2 regions of the Serratia sp. D1N4 genome follow, and region 1 is predicted to be linked to the other one. Evidence: riboswitches for the same ligand, from Rfam matches in the RefSeq annotation. Region 1 holds a riboswitch; the other holds the start of a gene.
The links. A riboswitch is a leader RNA that binds a small molecule or an ion and turns the genes downstream of it on or off. The one in region 1 is predicted to bind cobalamin.
Positions count from the first base shown of each region.

Region 2: another riboswitch for cobalamin. It lies ahead of btuB (TonB-dependent vitamin B12 receptor BtuB); the one in region 1 lies ahead of ACX1CU_RS13990 (cobyrinate a,c-diamide synthase).

Region 1 covers NZ_CM137274.1:3,113,794-3,124,518, forward strand. The annotation lists gene cbiG (cobalt-precorrin 5A hydrolase) at 1-80, opposite strand, end outside; gene ACX1CU_RS13960 (cobalt-precorrin-4 methyltransferase) at 61-837, opposite strand; gene ACX1CU_RS13965 (decarboxylating cobalt-precorrin-6B (C(15))-methyltransferase) at 830-1,399, opposite strand; gene ACX1CU_RS13970 (cobalt-precorrin-7 (C(5))-methyltransferase) at 1,389-1,994, opposite strand; gene cbiD (cobalt-precorrin-5B (C(1))-methyltransferase CbiD) at 1,991-3,121, opposite strand; gene ACX1CU_RS13980 (cobalt-precorrin-8 methylmutase) at 3,118-3,750, opposite strand; gene cbiB (adenosylcobinamide-phosphate synthase CbiB) at 3,763-4,719, opposite strand; gene ACX1CU_RS13990 (cobyrinate a,c-diamide synthase) at 4,716-6,098, opposite strand; cobalamin riboswitch at 6,272-6,477, opposite strand; gene pocR (transcriptional regulator PocR) at 6,757-7,662, opposite strand; gene ACX1CU_RS14000 (MIP/aquaporin family protein) at 7,906-8,715, opposite strand; gene pduA (propanediol utilization microcompartment protein PduA) at 9,224-9,508, shown strand; gene pduB (propanediol utilization microcompartment protein PduB) at 9,505-10,317, shown strand; gene pduC (propanediol dehydratase large subunit PduC) at 10,337-10,725, shown strand, end outside.
Region 2 covers NZ_CM137274.1:5,157,208-5,167,932, forward strand. The annotation lists rRNA gene ACX1CU_RS23180 (16S ribosomal RNA) at 1-1,026, opposite strand, end outside; gene murI (glutamate racemase) at 1,462-2,325, opposite strand; gene btuB (TonB-dependent vitamin B12 receptor BtuB) at 2,270-4,129, opposite strand; cobalamin riboswitch at 4,199-4,408, opposite strand; gene trmA (tRNA (uridine(54)-C5)-methyltransferase TrmA) at 4,527-5,627, shown strand; gene ACX1CU_RS23200 (YijD family membrane protein) at 5,676-6,032, opposite strand; gene fabR (HTH-type transcriptional repressor FabR) at 6,046-6,678, opposite strand; gene sthA (Si-specific NAD(P)(+) transhydrogenase) at 6,894-8,291, shown strand; gene oxyR (DNA-binding transcriptional regulator OxyR) at 8,274-9,191, opposite strand; gene ACX1CU_RS23220 (glutathione peroxidase) at 9,342-10,073, shown strand; gene ACX1CU_RS23225 (dihydrolipoyl dehydrogenase) at 10,209-10,725, shown strand, end outside.

The DNA.
Region 1 (10,725 bases):
GTTTGCAAGCGCTGCGCCAACCGCACGCCGCCCGGCGTCAGGCAGAACAGCGCAATGGCTTCAGGCTTGACGATATTCATGGCTGAACCCCGCGTCATACAGCTTGGAATAGTGGTATTCGTCCCCCAAAAAAGCCCCCACCAGGATTAGCGCTGTTTTGTGGATCGCCGCCGCACGGACTTTTTCCGCAATCTCGGCCAGCGTACCGCGCACCGTTTGGCTCTCTTTCCAGGTGGCTTTGTACACCACCGCCACCGGCGTCTGGGGCGGATAGCCGCCCACGATCAACTGCTCCACCACCCGCGCCATCTCCTGCACGGAAAGGAAAATCGCCATCGAGGTCTGATGAGCGGCAAAAGCGGCTAGCTGCTCGCGCGGCGGCATCGGCGTGCGCCCTTCAATGCGGGTAATGATCAGGCTCTGCGCCACTTCGGGCACGGTGTATTCCACCCCTAGTTGCGCCGCCGCCCCCAGAAACGCGCTTACTCCCGGCACGGAGACAAAGCCGATCCCCTGCTGCGCCAGCACTTCGCCCTGCTCGCGGATCGAGCCGTACAGCGAGAGATCGCCGGTTTGCAGCCGCACCACCAGCTTGCCTGCGCGCACGCCGCTCACCATCAGCGTAATAATTTGCTCCAGCGTCAGGCCCGCGCTGTCGTGCAACTCGGCCTGCGGCGGGCAATAGCTCAGCAGTTCGGTATTGATCAGTGAACCGGCATAGATCACCACCTGCGCCTGTTGCAGCAGCCGGTAGCCTTTCAGCGTGATCAACTCCGGATCCCCCGGCCCTGCGCCGACAAACCAGACTTTTTGTGTATCCCAAAGATGTTCAGACATCGCTGCCCTCCTTGCGGCAAGAAATAAGATAGGTAGGGTTATTCGGCTTGAAATAGTGGCCACGGCCCAGCGGCGTCAGGGCTGAAAATTGCAGTTGCTCGCCACAGATTTCCGCCACGTTGCGCGTTTGCAGGCAGGCCAGCGCCTCCGTGAAGTTGTTCAGCAAAATAAAGCTCAGCACCAGGCGGCCACCGGGGTGCAATTGCGCCAACGCCCAATCGATCAGGGCCAGCAGTTGCCCGCCGCTACCGCCAATAAACACCGCATCGGCCAGCGGTTCTAACGCCAGCGGCGCAGTGGCGGCGATAATGTTGACGTTGCAGCACCCCAGCCGCTGGCGGTTTTCGGCAATCAATTCAAGCGCCGCCGGGTTATGTTCAATCGCGGTGACCTGCAACGCGGGGAAACGCAGCGCGGCCTCCAGCGCAACGCTGCCAGTCCCGGCACCCACGTCAATCAAATGCTCGGCCCCTGCCAGTTCCAGCCGTTCCAGCGCCAGCAAGCGCACGGCCTCTTTGGTCATCGGCACGCGTTGTCCACGCAAAAATGCGTCATCTTTCATTGAGGATCACCACTACGTTCATGTCGTAACATTGCGCGACCGCCGCCGGTGGCAGGCGATAAATCCGCTCGGCCGGTAGCGAAAGGTTCTCACCGATAATCAGGCTGCGCGTCAGGCCGCGCTGGATAATGGCGTCGGCAATGGCGCGCGGCCCAATCACCGCATCGGTCACCATCGCCACCTTGTGGTGCTGCAATAGCCCGTCAAAATCCGGCGTGCGGCCATGGCTGCTGGTGAGGTAAATATCGTTCATGTCCAAGGCGACTCGCGCGCACAGGTATTGAATGGCGCTGATGCCGGGAATGATCTGCAACTCGTCAGGCAAAAAATGCGCCGCCAGCCATTTGCCAATGCCGAACAGCAGCGGATCGCCAGAGGCCAACACCACAATGCGTTGCGTGCCGAGGTGGCCGCGCAGCCACGCCAGCAAAGCCTCCAGATCGGCATCCAGGGTGCGGGTTTTATGCTGAGCTTGCGCAAACATCGCCAAGTGGCGGGCTCCGCCCACCAGCCAATCGGCAGTGGCGATCGCCGCCTGTGCCTGCGGCGTGAGGAAATCAGCATTACCGGGGCCGACGCCAACCACAACGATCATCGCATCACCTCCACAATCTCTTGCAGCGGCCGGTTGCAGCCCAGGATCTGCTGCTCGAAAGAGAACAGAATCGCGTCGCAGCACGGCGGGTTGACGCTAAAACGCAGCATCTCCTGCACCCGCTCGCAGATCCGCCCGGCGATGCGCGGATACACCCCTTGCCAGCCTTGATCGGCGATCAGCTCCATGGCCGCTTCGGTGGTGTCGCACTGCTCAACCTGTTGCAACAGCGCCAGCGGTGCGCCCATCAACGCCAGATGGGCGATCAGGGTTTCCATCCGTCCGTCGGCGATATGGCTGTGGGTGTGGAAGATCCCGGCAGCGATCTTGACCAGCTTGCCCGGATGGCCAACCAGCAAGATATGACGAAACTCCAGCCGTACCGCCTCTTGCAGCATGTAGCCGACAAAATTGCTCATGGTCACCACCAGCTGGCTGTCCAGCCCGAGTTGTTCGCGCACAAAGCGTTCGCCGTGGTTACCCGGCACCAGAATCACCTTGTCCAACCCCGCCGCCCGCTTCATTTCCAGCTCTAAGGCCAGTGAACGCTTCCAGCTCTCTTCCGACATCGGTGTGACAATGCCGGTGGTGCCGATAATCGAAATGCCCCCCAGAATCCCCAGCCGCCCGTTGTAGGTTTTTTGCGCCCGTTCGACCCCTTCCGGCGCGAAGATCTCCACCTGCGCACCGCGCAGTGGGCCAATCACCTCGCGCACGGCGGCTTCGATGGTCTGGCGCGGCGTACGGTTGATCGCCGGGCTACCCACCGCCAAGCCGATACCTTTGCGGGTAACGGTGCCCACGCCTGCGCCGCCGTGCAGCAAGATCTGCTGGTGGTCGCTTTGCAGCGTGACGCGGGCAAAAATCAGCATGCCGTGGGTGGCATCCACATCGTCGCCGCCGTCTTTGCGAATCGCCGCCGTGGCCTGCTGGCCCTCGATCAATGGCTGTTCGACATTCAGGTTGAGCGTCACGCCCGAGGGCGTAACGATCGCCACCTGATGGATAATCTGCTGGCGCAGCGCCATCAGCGCCGCCACCTTCGCCGCCGCCGTGGCGCAAGAGCCGGTGGTGTAACCTTTGCGGTAACGCTTGCCGTGATGCCACACGCTGTCTTGCAGGCTCATAACGCCGCCCGCAGGTGATACAGCGTGGCGTTGATAATCGCGGCGGCCACGTTGCTGCCGCCTTTGCGCCCGCAGGCAACGATGCTCGGCAGATAGCTGCTCTGTAACACCGCTTTGGATTCTTCGGCACCAACAAACCCTACCGGTACGCCGATCACCGCCAGCGGGTTGGCCTGCTGTTCCAACAGGCGAAACAGCGCGGTAGGCGCATTGCCGAACACAAACAATTTTTCCCCGGCTTCCGCCAGCGCAATATCCACCGCTGCCATCGAACGGGTGATCCCTTGGTTTTTTGCGGCATCAATCACCCGTGGATCGCTGATATAGCAGCGACATTGGCACCCCATCTGCTGCAACAGGGTTTTGTTGATGCCGGAGAGCGCCATGGTGGTATCGGTATACAGCGTGCAGCCACGGCGTAGTCCTTCAGTAAGCACGTGCAGCAGGTTCGGGGAAAACCACAAAATATCCAGCCAGTCGAAATCGGCGGTGGTGTGGATCACCCGCTTAATCACCGCTTCCTGCCACGCATCGGCAAAACGGTAATCCGGGCGTTCGCGGGCAATAATCTGCTCGATAATCCTGAAGCTTTGCTGCTCAATGTGTTGCGGTTGTTTTAGGTAGTTCATAGCGATCCTTCTCTAAGCGCCAACCCACAGCAGGCGCAGCAGTGTAAATAGCAGCAACGCCAGCAACGCGGCGCTCTTCATCAATTGAATGCTGCGGGGGATATCCATCAACGCCACTTCCCGCTGGCCGTCGCCGATCCAGGGCTTTTCTACCCGCTGGCCAAAGTAATCATTCGGCCCACCCAAGCGGATACCTAATGCTCCGGCCACCGTTGCCTCCGGCCAGGCACAGTTCGGGCTGGAATGCTGATAACGATCGCGCCAGCCAATACGCAAGGCGCGGCGATAGTTCAGCCCTGCCAACCAAGCGGCAACGCTCAGCAGCAGCCAGCTCAGCCTAGCCGGTAGCCAGTTGGCGAAATCATCCATCCGTGCCGATACATAGCCGATGGCGCGATATTGCGGCGTTTTGTAACCCACCATCGAATCGAGGGTATTGACCGCTTTATAGGCCATCGCCAGCGGCGCGCCGCCGAGCAGCAGGAAAAACAGTGGTGCAATCACGCCGTCCACGCTGTTTTCTGCCACCGTCTCCACCACCGCCCGGGTGATTTGCGGGGCTTCCAGCTGCGAGGTATCACGCCCGACAATCCACGACAGCCTGCGGCGGCTTTCTTCCAGCCCGGCATGTTTCAGCGCGTGATGCACCTCCATCGCCGCATCTTCCAGGCAGCGCGCGGCCAGCAGGGTGTAGATCAGCCATACTTCGGCCAGCCAGCCGAGCCAGGGGTGGATCTGCGTCAGCAGCGTTAAAAATCCCCAACTGAGCAGCCACACCAGCCCAACGACCGTCAGCCACAGCAACCCGCCGCCGATCCTGAGCGCCCTTTCGCTGTGGCAAACGCGGCGGATCAGGCGTTGCAGCACGTTAATCAGGTTGCCGATCCAGCGCACCGGATGCGGCCAGTGCGGCGGATCGCCCAGCAGGCGGTCGAGTAGAAAAGCCACCATCCAGGCCGCCAGCGTCATAGCACACTCCTAGCCGCCGTCAGCCAGCGATCCAACAGGCCGGGGCGTTGTGCGAAGTGAATATGCAGATAGCTGGCCTGAGTGCGGCCAAGCTGATATCCCCCCTGCCAGCGCTGCACCGCAACGCCGTCGCGCCATTTGGCGCAGTCAAATACCGGCGTCAGCGGGCTGGAAAAATCGGAATAGTGAAACTCGTGGCCGCGCAGGGTTTCCCCCTCGGCGGCCAGCAAGGTGTCGGTACGGGCCTGCCATTGGCAATAGCCAAAACGCGTCAGGCGCTCCCCCATGCGGCTTTCCCCCGGCAAAATACCGATCATCCGGTGGCGCTGCCCGGCACTGTCGGTCAACCCTTGGCCGAGATACATCAGGCCGCCGCATTCGGCATAGATCGGAATGTGCCGCCGATGCGCCGTCTGTAGCGCGGCGTGCATCTGCGGGTTGGCCGCCAGCTGTGCCGCATGCACCTCCGGGTAGCCGCCGCCAAGGTAGATCATCTGGCAATCCGGCAACTGGCGATCGTGCAGTGGGCTGAAACGCTGGATGCGCACGCCCGCCTGTTCCAGCAGATCGAGGTTATCCAGGTAGTAGAAGTTAAAGGCGTCGTCTTCGGCCAAGGCCAGGGTTAAGCCTGCCGCCAGTTCAGGCGCGGGTAATACCGGGGGCTGTCCGGCCGGTTGGCGGGTCGATAAGGTTAGCGCCAGCAAGCGATCGAGATCGATATGGGCTTCCACCTGCTGCGCCAACTGCTGCCAGCAGGGATCGTTGCCAGCGGTGTCTTGCGCGGGAATCAGCCCAAGATGGCGCGACGGTAACGCCACCTCCGCCAGCACCGGCAAACGCCCTAAAACCGGCACGGCGCAATAACGTTCGATAGCCTGACGGATCAGTTGGTAATGGTGGTCTGAATTCACCCGGTTGACGATCACGCCAGCCAGTTTCAGCGCCGGATCAAACTGGCGGAAACCGAGCACGGTTGCCGCCACCGAGGTAGATACCGCTTTACCATCCACCAGCAGGATCACCGGGCAATCTAGCTGCTTGGCCAGCGCCGCGCTGCTGCAATAATTGGGGTCGATGCCATAGCCGTCATACAGCCCCATCACGCCTTCGATCACTGCCACATCGGCGTGGCGCAAATGCTGGTTATACAGGCCGTTGAGGGTTGCCGCTGGCAGCATAAAGGCATCCAGATTGCGCGATGCCACGCCGGAGACGGCACGGTGCCAGCCGGTATCCAGATAGTCGGGGCCGACCTTGAAGGGTTGCACGCGCAGGCCGCGCTGTTGCAGCGCCCGCAGGATGCCGAGCGTCAGCGTGGTTTTGCCACAGCCGCTGCCGGTGCCTGCGATCAGAAAAGCCCTTTTACCCGTTAGCTGCATAAAAAAATCCCGGCCACTCGGTCGGGATTCGGTGTCGAAAAGATACGCTCGCGCAGCGCCAACGCTGCACGTATCTAGTGACAACCCGCTTCCCTCCGAAGGAGTTGAATGTCTAGCCCCAAAGCACTTGGCGGTGCAGGTAGGTAGCTAACACCTTTGCAGCGTTAAGTACGAAGGGGGTAAGCCAACTGGCCGGTCTTCTGGCTTAGCGTCATCCTCATCCACTCCCTTCCCGATCTACAGATCAGTGGCATAACCAGCGCCTGGCTATACAGTGGAATCGTCAGCATCACAGCAGCGGGGGCTGCGGGGGATTGACACCCCCTTCCCAATCACAATTTATTCAGATTGTGAGTTATCCAGTTGGCGATAATAATTCTTTTACCTAGCTCATTTAAGCTATCAATTTATTAACATTGCGATAGCATTAAATATTTTCTCTATAGAATGTCTTACTGATAATAATTAATATACGTCAGCTAATTAATAAAAAAATGTTCAGTTTATTCTTTTGCGAAAAAAATGTGGCCATAGGATAGTAAAATATTGCTCTCTGATAATGGCTATGACTGTTACAGCAAGAGGTTCAGGCTTATTTTAAGATTCTATAAATAACAAAATATTGTTATCTGCCGCCGCCGCTCAATAGCGCCGTGCGTTACTCCACCAAATTGTGCTGTTCGATCGCCAGCGAGCGGAATGCCTGCGGCGTCACATTATAAGTCTGGCGGAATACCTTGCAGAAATAGCTGGTTTGCGAGAAACCCAGGTTTTTCGCAATGCTGGCGATACTCCAGTCACTGTGCTGTAACATTTCCCTGGCATTGGCCATGCGCTGCTGATTTATCCACACGTTGAAGCCAACGCCCTGATATTTTTTAAATAACTTGCTGAAATAGTAAGGGCTGAGATACACCTTGGCCGCCACGTCTTCAAGGCGCAACTCCTCTGAAAGATGAGCGTCAATATAGCGCAGCGCCTTTTTCATTTTCGCTTCATGCGGATTGGGCTGGCGCACCTTAGCCTGTTCTTTCGCCTCGTTATTATCTTTTATTACCACAAAGTTGAGATGCTTTTTCAGGCAGTTTTCCACGATCAGCTTCAGCAGATCCGCCGAGGCAATCACCCGTGAATATTCCATCACTTGCACATTATGGAACTCATCCAGCAGCGCCGGATCCTTTTGCCAGCAATCATCAACGCTGAGGATATCAATCAGCCCGACCTCCTGTTGCAGCCTGACCTGCCCGCACAGCACAAACCCCACCAAATGGCCGGCAATCACCAGCGGAATAGAGAAATCCGTCAAGCCTGCATGGCAGCGATAGATACAGGGTTCATTGGATTTTGAGGCTTCAAGGCCCCCACAACGGTCGCTCATGCGGCAACGGAGATGATTGACAGGATCCTGGCGCATCATCTGGCAAAATGAGGTGAAATTAAACAGATCGGAGATTTCCTCACCGTGAATGTTCACAACCACGACGGCTAATCCCGTAGCCTGAGCAAAGTCTTGGGCAATTTTATTGATGAGTTCTGAGTTAAGTAAACTGGCAGAAATCATTATAGCCCTCCCTAAGTGAAGTTTTATTTATTATGATAAGCCATCCCTACTGTTATCAGATTGTTATTTTTTTGCTTTTATCCCCAGAAGGAAAATTAAAAGATAAGACCCGTTAATTGATATTAAAGAACAGCACTTAAGCCTATCAGACTAATAAAAAACCCGAAATCGATTTTCATGGATTAACCCAAACAGATCACAAAAATTATCCTCACCCCGGTTAGGGAGTGAGGACGATAAAAATCAGGTTTTTTCCTCTTCTAATTGGCAGGCATTACACGGCAGGTTTTTGCCAATTAAATAGCGGTAGCCAGCAGCGCCTAAGCAGGCACCGATCACCGGAGCGACGATCGGCACAATGAAATAAGGAATGTCGCGCCCGCCGGTCATCACCACTTTGCCCCAACCGGCAAAGAACGCGAACAGCTTAGGCCCAAAGTCACGCGCCGGATTCATGGCAAACCCGGTCAACGGGCCCATCGAAGCGCCGATTACCGCCACCAGAATACCGATCAACAAAGGCGCCAATGGCCCGCGCGGCACGCCGTTGCCGTCATCGGTCAGCGCCATCACCAGGCACATCAGAATGGCGGTAATAACGATTTCAACCAGGGATGCCTGTAGCACACTGATGGTAGGGTTTGGATAAGTGCTGAAAATACTGGCCAGTTGCAGGCTTTCCAGGCTGCCGCGTACCATATTTTTCGCCGCTTCGGTTTCGGCAAACAGATTGTGGTAGAGGGCATAAACCAGCGCCGCGCCGCAAAAGGCACCGGCAATCTGCGAGACGCAGTAGCCCAGCACTTTGCCGCGTGGGAAACAGGCAAACAGCCACATGGCGATAGTGATCGCCGGGTTCAGGTGCCCGCCAGAAATCCCCGCCGTCAGATAAACCGCCAGAGAAATCCCCAACCCCCAGACGATGCAGATTTCCCACAGGCCAAAATTAGCTCCGGCCAACTTCGCCGCACAAAGGCACCCGGCACCGAAGAAAACAAACAGCCCGGTGCCGAGAAACTCGGCAATACATTGCGCTTTCAGTGAATCATTCATAACCTTCCCCTGCGTGATTGGATGAGGAATCAGCCCACATCAGCTGGCTTCCGGGCAACAGCAATACTGCGAACTACTATAGGGAGCGGGCAAACGAAAGTGTTGTTGCAATAGCTAAACGGCGAGGGAAAAACTTGCTTGGCAATAAGAGATTATTGTTATTGATAATTTGAAAAATCATTTATTCTCAGGGTAATAGATAGGGTTTTATTTAAAGCCAAAATAACACTTTCTTGTTCTACCCTTCTTCCGTTATTGCTATCCAGCTCTCAATTTTCACTCTCTGACGCCAATAATAAAATTTCAGATTAAAACAGAAATTTGAAAAGCTAATTTTTGTTAAATCCGATAATTATTAAATCAACGTAAAAACAGCAAGATAGCCCATTCCGATATCCGGTTTTTATTATCAACTCACCAACCATTCTCCGCAAACAATTTAAGTCAGCCATTCTTTTTCGTTGCTTATTTGTATATTCGCTGCATCACAGTCCTGACAGAGGTGTTTATGCAACAAGAAGCATTAGGAATGGTGGAAACCAAAGGGTTAGCCGCCGCCATCGAAGCCGCCGACACCATGGTGAAGTCTGCCAACGTGGTGCTGGTGGGTTACGAGAAAATTGGCTCTGGCCTGGTGACCGTCATCGTCCGCGGTGACGTGGGCGCAGTGAAAGCGGCAACCGATGCCGGTGCCTCTGCCGCCGCCCGGGTGGGTGAAGTCAAAGCCACTCACGTCATCCCACGCCCACATACCGACGTGGAAAAATTCTTACCGAAGGGAAATAGCCAATGAGCAGCCATGACCTGGTCGACAAAATCATGGCCCAGGTGATAGCCAAAGTCAGCGAGCACACCCCGGCTGCTTCCTCACCACTCACGCACACAACACGAGATACGGTTATGGCAGAAAAAACCTGCAGTTTAACGGAATTCGTCGGGACCGCCATTGGCGACACGGTGGGTCTGGTTATCGCTAACGTCGACAGCGCCCTGCTGAGCGCCATGAAGCTGGAAAAGAGCTATCGCTCGATCGGCATTCTCGGTGCCCGCACCGGCGCTGGCCCGCACATCATGGCGGCGGATGAAGCCGTCAAGGCCACCAATACCGAAGTGGTGAGCATCGAACTGCCGCGCGATACCAAAGGCGGCGCGGGCCACGGCTCGCTGATCGTCTTCGGCGGTAACGACGTTTCCGACGTGAAACGCGCGGTTGAAGTGGCGCTGAAAGAGCTGGATCGCACCTTCGGCGACGTTTACGCCAATGAAGCGGGCCATATCGAGCTGCAATATACCGCCCGCGCCAGCTATGCGCTGGAAAAAGCCTTTGGCGCACCGGTGGGCCGCTCTTGCGGGGTGATCGTCGGCGCTCCGGCCGCCGTCGGCGTGCTGATGGCCGATACGGCGGTGAAATCCGCCAACGTCGACGTGGTGGCCTACAGCTCACCGGCACAGGGCACCAGCTACAGCAACGAGGTGATTCTGGTGATCTCCGGTGACTCCGGCGCGGTGCGTCAGGCGGTGATTTCCGCCCGTGAGATTGGCAAAACCGTTCTGGCCACGCTGGGTGCCGAACCGAAAAACGACCGCCCTTCTTATATCTGATGCCAAGTGAGGCTGTTTCATGAAATCGAAAAGATTTGAAGCACTGGCAAAACGCCCGGTCAACCAGGACGGCTTTGTCAAAGAGTGGATCGAGGAAGGCTTTATCGCCATGGAAAGCCCTAACGATCCCAAGCCGTCGATCAAAATCGTCGGCGGCGTCATCACCGAACTGGACGGCAAGCCGCAGAGCGAGTTTGACCTGATCGACCACTTTATTGCCCGCTACGGCATCAATCTGGCGCGAGCGGAAGAAGTGATGGCGATGGATTCGGTGAAGCTGGCCAATATGCTGTGCGATCCCAACGTCTCTCGCGCCACCATCGTGCCGCTGACCACCGCCATGACTCCGGCGAAGATCGTCGAAGTGGTGTCGCATATGAACGTGGTGGAAATGATGATGTCGATGCA
Region 2 (10,725 bases), 2.0 Mb from region 1:
CACCAAGGTATCTCTACCAAGTTCCGTGGATGTCAAGAGTAGGTAAGGTTCTTCGCGTTGCATCGAATTAAACCACATGCTCCACCGCTTGTGCGGGCCCCCGTCAATTCATTTGAGTTTTAACCTTGCGGCCGTACTCCCCAGGCGGTCGACTTAACGCGTTAGCTCCGGAAGCCACGCCTCAAGGGCACAACCTCCAAGTCGACATCGTTTACAGCGTGGACTACCAGGGTATCTAATCCTGTTTGCTCCCCACGCTTTCGCACCTGAGCGTCAGTCTTTGTCCAGGGGGCCGCCTTCGCCACCGGTATTCCTCCAGATCTCTACGCATTTCACCGCTACACCTGGAATTCTACCCCCCTCTACAAGACTCTAGCTTGCCAGTTTCAAATGCAGTTCCCACGTTAAGCGCGGGGATTTCACATCTGACTTAACAAACCGCCTGCGTGCGCTTTACGCCCAGTAATTCCGATTAACGCTTGCACCCTCCGTATTACCGCGGCTGCTGGCACGGAGTTAGCCGGTGCTTCTTCTGCGAGTAACGTCAATCAGTCGCGCTATTAACACGACTGCCTTCCTCCTCGCTGAAAGTGCTTTACAACCCGAAGGCCTTCTTCACACACGCGGCATGGCTGCATCAGGCTTGCGCCCATTGTGCAATATTCCCCACTGCTGCCTCCCGTAGGAGTCTGGACCGTGTCTCAGTTCCAGTGTGGCTGGTCATCCTCTCAGACCAGCTAGGGATCGTCGCCTAGGTGAGCCATTACCTCACCTACTAGCTAATCCCATCTGGGCACATCCGATGGTGTGAGGCCCGAAGGTCCCCCACTTTGGTCCGAAGACGTTATGCGGTATTAGCTACCGTTTCCAGTAGTTATCCCCCTCCATCGGGCAGTTTCCCAGACATTACTCACCCGTCCGCCGCTCGCCGGCAAAGTAGCAAGCTACTTTCCGCTGCCGCTCGACTTGCATGTGTTAGGCCTGCCGCCAGCGTTCAATCTGAGCCATGATCAAACTCTTCAATTAAAAGTTCGATTTGCTTTAACAAGTAAAGCGATGCTCAAAGATTACTTTCTGCAAATGCATTGCCCTTGCGGGTCAATGTATACTGCTTTTGTCACTCTTCAAGACTTGATATTTTTTTGCCACCGAAGTGGCTGGATATCGTCTTGTGAGTGCCCACACAGATTGTCTGATAAATTGTTAAAGAGCGTTGGTTACCGACATGTTTCTCGGTAACGCGGGAGGCAGATAATACGCTTTCCCGCTGAAGAGTCAACCTTTTTTCTCTTGCGAGATGCGGTGTTTTCACCGGGTTGCTTCTTCCTGGCTGGGCGAACTGTCTCGTTAGAGTAGTCGTTGTTCCCGGTCAGTGGAGGCGCATTATAGGGAGTTCTCAGAACGCCGCAACCCCTAAATTCACTTTTTCTGCCGACCGTTGAATGTTTAATCAAAATGTATTTAAAGTGGCAGTTTTTTCAACGATTTAAAGCCGTAGCCCTGTAAAACGGGCAACAATGCGTCAGTATCTTCATTCAGTGCCATGCAATAGGCCAGATTCTCTTCCTGGGTTGAGACCAAACCTTCTTGCGCCGAGATAAGCCAGGCAGCACGACGGGCGATGGCCGCACCGGAATCCACCAGCCGCGTTCCCTCTGGCAGGACCTGCATCAGCTCTTCAGATAAAAGAGGAAAATGGGTACACCCCAACACCACCGTATCCGGTGGCTCACGCATATTCAGCCACGGTTGCAGGATTTTCTTCAGCGCAGCCAGTGGCACTTCTTCGCCATGCAGCTTGGCTTCTGCCAGCTCCACCAGTTCCGAAGAACCCAGCAGTTCGATTTTGCAATCGGTCGCGAAACGGGAAATCAGCTCATGAGTATAAGAGCGCTGAACCGTGCCACGTGTCGCCAGCAAACCAACGATGCCATTCGCCGTCAGTTTAGCCGCAGGCTTGATGGCAGGCACCACACCAACCACCGGGAAAGTAAAGCGTTCACGCAGCGCAGGCAGGCAGGCGATACTGGCGGTATTGCAGGCGATGATGACAATCGCCAGAGGATGGCGCTGCTGAACTGCACTGACGATCTCAAGCACACGCTCAACGATGAACTCTTCGGATTTCTCACCATAGGGAAATGCCACGTTATCGAAGGCATAAATATAGTGGAGATCCGGCAGCAACTGCCGAACCTCCTGATACACCGATAACCCACCAACGCCGGAATCAAATATCAGCACCGTCGGGCGCGGTGTCACGGCGCTTTTAGAAGATATAGCTTCCAGTGAGGTAATATTCTCTTCCTGGAGTAACGTAGCCATAAGCCGTCTCGTAATCTTTATCAAACAGGTTAGCAATTCTACCACGAACTGTCAGATGAGATGTGACCGGATACGAAACTGCGAGATCCCACAGGCTGACACCGCCCAGTCTGACCCGCTGCTCCGGGTAGGTGCTGTAATCAGTGTCATAGCGCTCCCCCAGATATTGATAAGTGACTGCCCAGTCGAAGTCCTTGATCTGCCAATCCAGTTCGTACTTGACCTGCTGCTTAGAACGACGAACCAACACCTCATTGGTTTTGGCATTGCGCGGGTCAACATAGTCATAGCTGATCTGATGGGTAAATAGCCCGGTATCAAAGGAGGCCGTGGCTTCGATACCTTTAATAATAGCCTGATCCACATTGTAATAAGCAGGAATGGAACTGCTGGAAGTATAACCAATCAGGTTATCGATATCGTTACGATACCCCGTCACACGCCAGTTTACCGGGCCAGTCAGCCCTTCAAAGCCCCCTTCCCACTGCTGGCTCTCTTCCGGTTTTAAATTCGGATTACCAGCAAAGTCGCCATATTGCTGCCCAAGAGTCGGCGCTTTGAATGCGGTACCATAAGAAGCAATTGCACGATAGCCTTCAACAAACTCCCACGCAGCGCTAGTTTGCCAGGTATTGTGCCAACCAAATTGCGAGTTATCGTCACCACGCACCGCCCCTTCCAGGGTAATAGCGTCAAACTGTTGTTGTGCGGTCAGATACAGCCCGGTATTGCGCTGGCTTTTGCTGTCGGTGATATAAGCGGTGCCAGGTTCGAGCTTCTGCTCCTGCCAGTCAACGCCGGTGCTGACACTGCCTTGAGCAACCTGGACGTTATTTCCCCACTGCACATTATATTGTGTGACGTCATCCAGGGTTGCGGAGGGGGAATAGCGGCCATATTTCGGATCGTAATTGTAGTCTTTGCTATGGCTGTAGCTGGCCGTTAGCTGCGTGGCATAAATACCCTCGCGATAACGCATGCCAGTGTCCCACGACTGGCTATATAGCTGACGGGTGTCTGCATAGCTACCATCATAGGCCGTACTGTTATCGTAGCCATAACCACGCACAAACCCACCCAACTGCTCGGTAAACTGGTGTTGCAGTTCGCCATACAGCGATTTGCTCATGAAGCCATCACGATCGGGTTGTGCCGGATTACCAAAGCTGTCCGGCAGGTTGGCCACCACGTCAAACCCGCGGGTATAGGTATAGTTGCCCGCCAAGGTAGCAACAGTGTTTTGCCCCAGTTGCTGTTGCGTAGCACCGTCGTACTGCTGATAGCCATTCGAACCGACACCGGCAGAAAGCGAAGAGCCCTCCTTCTCACGGGTAGTAATGATGTTGATCACTCCACCAATGGCGTCAGAACCGTAGACGGCAGAGCGAGGTCCGCGAATAAACTCGACTTTTTGCACCAGCGAAATCGGGATTTGGCTCAGATCAGAAGAGCCACTGATACCGGCCTGATTAAGGCGGATACCGTCAATCAACAACAGCACATGTCGGGAATCGGTACCACGAATAAAGACGGCGGAACTTTGCCCCAGGCCGCCATTCTGCGCGATGTCCACACCAGGCAAGCGGCGCATGACATCGGCCACGCTCTTGGCCTGCCAGCGATCGATATCATTACGGGTAACAACAGAGGTCGGGGCCAGCACGGAAGAAACCGGCTGCGCAAAGCGATTGGCGCTCACCACCAGGGTATCGCTGTTGTTGGTTGTGGTGTTGTCTTGCGCCCATCCAGAAACTGCCGTCACGGAGGAGGCCACCGCCAGCAGTGTATTTTTTATCATTGTCATAAAGAAAAGCATCCAAACTTAATTGGCGGATGCCGCAGGATCACAGCCGATAATTCGCGACGGCCATGGATTGTGCGACGTACACCGGCAGGTTTTCGGGCTTGGGATTTGCAGATTGCCGTGGGCAACCGACACCGGGCGATGACTTCCCATCCAGCAGTGGACAGTGTCTGCGTAAAAACGCTATCGCCGTGACTTCCCCATACCGCTGCGCGTCAGCTCCAGATTCACACTGGATTCCCTTTTCACTCGCTGCTTGAGGCCGGACGGCCATGCTACGATCAATGAAAATAGATGTCTAGACAGCCAATAAGGTCGCGAACCTAACAAAACTGGACTTCACGGCTTGATTCCCTACAATCCACGCTGATCCAATTTGCCTGACGAGAAGAACCCCATGACGCCCGAAATTTTGCCCACTGAACGCTATGACGACCAACTGGCAGAGAAAACTGCCCGTCTGAAAACGATGATGTCACCGTTCACGGCGCCTGAGCCGGAGGTGTTCCGCTCGCCAGTCAGCCACTACCGTATGCGTGCGGAATTCCGTATCTGGCATGATGAAGACGAGATGTACCACATCATGTTCGATCAACAGACCAAACAGCGCATCCGCGTCGACAGCTTCCCAGCCGCCAGCGAACTGATTAACCGGCTGATGAGCGCGTTGATCGCCGCCATCAAACCCAACCCGGTGCTGCGCCATAAGCTGTTCCAGATTGATTACCTGTCCACGCAGAGCGGTAAAATCATTGCCTCGCTGCTGTATCACCGCAAGCTGGATGAACAATGGCAACAAGATGCAGCGGTACTGCGCGATGCGCTACGCGCACAGGGCTTTGATGTGCAATTGATTGGCCGCGCGTCGAAGATGAAAATTATGCTGGATCAGGATTATGTCGACGAAGTCTTGCCGGTCGCCGGTCGTGACATGATCTATCGCCAGGTAGAGAACAGCTTTACTCAACCCAACGCCGCAATGAACGTGCAAATGCTGGAATGGGCGCTGGATGTCACGCAGGATTCGCAAGGCGATCTGTTGGAACTGTATTGCGGTAACGGCAACTTCTCACTGGCGCTGGCACGCAACTTTGATCGCGTGCTGGCTACCGAAATCGCTAAGCCTTCCGTTGCCGCAGCCCAGTACAATATTGCGGCCAACCAGATCGACAACGTGCAGATCATCCGCATGGCGGCGGAGGATTTCACTCAGGCGATGAACGGCGTGCGCGAATTCAACCGGCTGAAAGGGATTGATTTAACGAGTTATAATTGCGAGACGATTTTTGTCGATCCACCACGCAGCGGGCTGGATGCAGATACAGTGAAGATGGTGCAGGCTTATCCACGCATTCTGTACATTTCCTGCAACCCAGAAACGCTGTGCGCCAATCTGGCAACATTGCAGGCAACCCACAAAGTCAGCCGCCTGGCGCTGTTCGATCAGTTCCCTTACACCCACCATATGGAATGCGGTGTGTTGCTGGAACGCCGCTGATAGATTATCAGGCGGGCTCGATGCCCGCCATTTCATTGAGAATAAAGCTTATTGCGCGGCAGAATCACGTCTCTTCAATTGGAATCCAATCCAGAATACCAGTGCAACACAGACAATGGATGGCAGGAAGTTAGAACCAATCTGCGGGTATTCCACCCGGACGATCGCGCTGTACCCCAGGATACCCAGCAGGCAACAGGCGGCAGCCAGCTTCGGCATTCCCTCCGGCATGGGTCGGCTCAGGTAACGTTGATGCAGGCAATACACCGCCAGCACCAAAGCAATCAACGGGAAGATCGAAAACGGCACCACCGAGCTGAACAGCGCGGCAAAAGAGCCGTTAATCGACAGACCGGCAATTAACGCCAGCAGTAAAGTACCATTCTCACGACAGGATTTTTCCATTATTTTCACCTTGTTATACGCGGGATACAGATGCTTTTTCTTGCTCGCGACGATACCAGTAATAAGCCCCTTTGGAAATCATCCGCAATTGCAACACTAACCGTTCCTCGAGTTTCCGCCGCTGTTCGATATCCACATCCAGCGCTTCCGCACCGGCACTGAACACAATGGTCACCATCGCTTCCGCCTGCGCTTCGGTAAAGCTGCGTGGCATATGGTTTTCCAGCTCGAGATAATCCGCCAGTTCGGCGATAAAATGTTGGATTTCACGCGCTACCGCCGCGCGAAATGCCGCAGAAGTCCCGGAACGCTCACGCAGCAACAGCCTGAATGCATTGGGATTGTTACCGATAAATTCCATAAAGGTGGAGACCGACGTGCGGATCACGCTGCCGCCTTTGGCAATGCGTTGGCGTGCCTGGCGCATCAGTTGGCGCAGCATCAGGCCGCTTTCGTCGACCATGGTGAGCCCCAGTTCATCTACGTCGCGGAAGTGGCGATAGAACGAGGTCGGCGCAATACCGGCCTCCCGCGAGACTTCACGCAGGCTCAGGCTGGCAAAACTGCGTTCGGCACTGAGCTGGCTGAAAGCCGCTTCAATGAGGGAACGGCGCGTCCGTTCTTTTTGTTGTGCTCTGACGCCAATGTGCATATTCAGATAAATTCCATCCACTCAGTCTAACGCCGCAGAATTGGCAATATAGCAAATTTATTGCAACCGCATTTATACAAACGCGCTTTGTCACAGTTTCGGGCTGCGCAGGTGGCGCTTTGCCTCAAAAAGGCTAATGGTCATTGGGCACACAGCGCTATGATGTTAAGATACCGTTGTAATTTTGTATAAGAACAGGTCTCTCCTACATGCAACAGCACTATCAATTTGACGCCATTGTCATTGGCTCGGGCCCTGGTGGTGAAGGCGCCGCTATGGGGCTGGTGAAACAAGGTGCCCGCGTGGCCGTGATTGAACGGTACAACAACGTGGGCGGCGGCTGTACTCATTGGGGTACCATCCCCTCAAAAGCACTCCGCCACGCGGTCAGCCGCATCATCGAATTCAACCAGAACCCGCTTTACAATAACTCCCGCACCCTCAGTGCCACTTTCCCTGACATTTTACGCCACGCCGACAGCGTCATTAACCAGCAAACCCGCATGCGCCAAGGCTTTTATGAGCGCAACCAATGCAAACTGTTTGCCGGCGATGCTCGCTTTATCGACGCCAATACCGTCAGCGTTCGCTATAAAGACGGCACTCAGGACACCATTCGCGCCGACAATATCGTGATCGCCTGCGGTTCACGCCCTTACCGTCCGGCCAGCGTTGATTTTAAACATCCACGCATTTACGACAGCGATTCCATTCTCGAGCTGAACCACGAACCACGCCACGTGATTATCTACGGTGCTGGGGTGATTGGCTGCGAATATGCGTCGATCTTCCGCGGTTTAAACGTAAAAGTGGATTTAATCAACACCCGCGATCGTCTGCTGGCGTTTCTCGATCAGGAAATGTCGGATTCGCTGTCTTATCACTTCTGGAATAATGGCGTGGTGATTCGCCACAACGAAGAGTTCGAGAAGATCGAAGGCACGGAAGATGGTGTGATTGTGCACTTGAAGTCGGGCAAAAAAGTGAAGGCCGACTGCCTGCTGTACGCCAACGGCCGCACCGGCAATACCGATTCGCTGGGGCTGGAGAATGTTGGCCTGGAGTCTGACAGCCGTGGCCTGCTGAAGGTCAACAGCATGTATCAGACGGCGGTGGCCCATATTTACGCCGTGGGTGATGTGATCGGCTACCCAAGCCTGGCCTCAGCCGCCTACGATCAAGGCCGCATCGCTGCGCAGGCGATTTCCTCCGGTGCCGCCAGCGGGCACCTGATCGAAGATATCCCAACCGGCATTTACACCATTCCGGAAATCAGCTCCGTCGGTAAAACCGAGCAGGAGTTGACCGCCATGAAGGTGCCGTATGAGGTAGGACGCGCCCAGTTCAAACATTTGGCCCGGGCACAGATCGCCGGGATGAGCGTCGGCAGCCTGAAGATCCTGTTCCACCGCGAAACTTTGCAGATCCTGGGGATCCACTGCTTCGGTGAACGTGCGGCAGAGATCATTCACATCGGCCAGGCGATCATGGAACAGAAAGGTGAAGGCAATACTATCGAGTATTTTGTTAATACCACCTTCAACTATCCGACCATGGCCGAAGCCTATCGCGTTGCCGCGCTGAACGGTTTAAACCGCCTGTTTTAAGGCAGTGCCGAGGTAATTCTGCATGTGCTCGCGGATCGCTTCGGCTAACTGCTCATAACGGCCACGCAGCGGGGAACCGGGGCGATACACCAACGCAATGGTGCGCTTCGGTTCCGGCTTGTAGCAATCGAGATAGCAAACACCATCACGCTCGCGCTCATTGGGCACCGCCAGCGCTGGCAACAGCGTAATTCCGCTGCCCGCCGCTACCATATTGCGCAGCGTTTCCAAACTGGTGGCGCGGAAGTGGGTATCTTCATCCGCACCGGCCTGGAAGCAGAAGCCCAACGCCTGATCGCGCAGGCAATGGCCATCTTCCAGCATCAGCAGTTTTTCCCCTGCCAAATCCGGCATCGCCACGCGATCGCGCTGCGCCCAAGGGTGATCGGAATACACGGCCAGTTTCATCGACTCGTCAAATAGCGGCACTTCAATGAAGGCTTCGGTTTCTTTCACCAACGCCAGAATCGCACAGTCCAGCTTGCCGCTGTCGAGCTGTGCCAGCAGTTGGTGGGTTTGCGCTTCATGCAGGTACATTTCCAGCTTGGGAAAGGTTTTATGCAGCGTTGGGATAATCTGCGGCAGCAGATAAGGCCCCACGGTGGGGATCAGGCCGATATGCAGCGGCCCAGACATGGCTTCACCCTGCTGGCTGGCCATTTCTCTCAGAACCTTGACTTCGCGCAGCACGGTACGCGCCTGCTCCACCAGCAATAAGCCCGCCTGAGTGAATAACACTTTACGGCTGGTGCGTTCGAGCAGCATCACACCGAGTTCATCTTCCAGCTTGCGGATCTGCCCGCTCAGCGTGGGCTGGCTGACGTGGCATGAATCAGCAGCGCGCCGAAAATGGCGATGCTCAGCCAAAGCAACCAGATACTCTAAATCACGAATATTCATTATTTACCTCCTAGCCATGATAGCTCATGGCGATAGATAAGATAGCAATGAGTGATTAGATCTATCAAGCCCAAGCATGAATAATGTCCCCCAACGAAGCGATACCGCGCAAGAAGCAAAAAATTATTTTTCTAATTAAGGGGTTAATCCATGTTTACCAGTCAAGAAGGCAAAAAAGTCCCTCAGGTTACTTTCCACACTCGCCAAGGCGACCAATGGATTGATGTCACCACTAATGACCTGTTTAAAGATAAAACCGTGATCCTGTTTTCTCTGCCAGGTGCGTTCACCCCAACCTGCTCTTCCAGCCATCTGCCGCGCTATAACGAGCTGTCCAGCGTGTTCAAGCAGCACGGCGTTGACAGCATCCTGTGCGTTTCAGTCAACGATACCTTCGTGATGAACGCTTGGAAGGCAGACCAGCACGCAGAAAACATTACCTTTGTGCCAGACGGCAACGGCGAATTCACCAAAGGGATGAACATGCTGGTTGAGAAACCCGATCTGGGCTTTGGCCCACGCTCATGGCGCTATTCCATGCTGGTGCGTAATGGCGTAGTGGAAAAAATGTTCGTCGAACCCAACAAGCCGGGCGACCCGTTTGAGGTCTCTGATGCCGACACCATGCTGAAATACCTGGCTCCAGAGTTCAAAGTGCAGGAATCCGTCTCCCTGTTCACCAAGCCGGGCTGCCCATTCTGCGCCAAAGCCAAGCAAATGCTGCAAGAGCGCGGCATGCAGTACGAAGAGATCGTGCTGGGCCAAGATGCTACTACCGTCAGCCTGCGCGCTGTCAGTGGCCGCGCGACCGTGCCACAGGTATTTATCGGCGGTCGCCATATCGGTGGCAGCGACGATCTGGAAGCTTTCCTGTCAGCCTAATAAGAAAAAATACCCGACGGGTTTCATTCGGTACTCAACAATGTGCCGTTTGAAAAACACGTGAACTTTTGGCGGGCACTGACCCGCCTTTTTTATACCAGATGGGCTGAAAACTCAGGGTATTCAGGAGTGGATATGAAACAGTTGAATGTTGATGTGGCAGTGATCGGCGGTGGCACAGCCGGATTGGGGGCTTATCGCGCAGCCAAACTCTCTACCCCTAATGTGGTGATGATTGAAGGCGGGCCTTATGGCACCACCTGCGCTCGCGTTGGCTGTATGCCCTCCAAACTCTTGATTGCTGCGGCAGAAGCAGTACATCAGATTGAACGCGCACCGGGTTTTGGCGTACACCCTGCGGGCAAAACCACCATCAATGGCCGCGAAGTGATGGATCGTGTCAAACGCGAGCGCGACCGCTTTGTCGGTTTTGTGCTGGAAGGCGTCGACAGCATCCCGGCAGCCGACAAAATTCAGGGTTATGCCCGCTTTATCGACGACAATACCCTGCAGGTAGATGAACATACGCGTATTGTGGCACAGCGTATCGTGATCGCGACCGGTTCACGCCCAAGCTGGCCTGCGCCGTGGAACGAGTTGGGCGATCGCCTGATCGTCAATGACGACATATTCAACTGGGATGATTTACCGC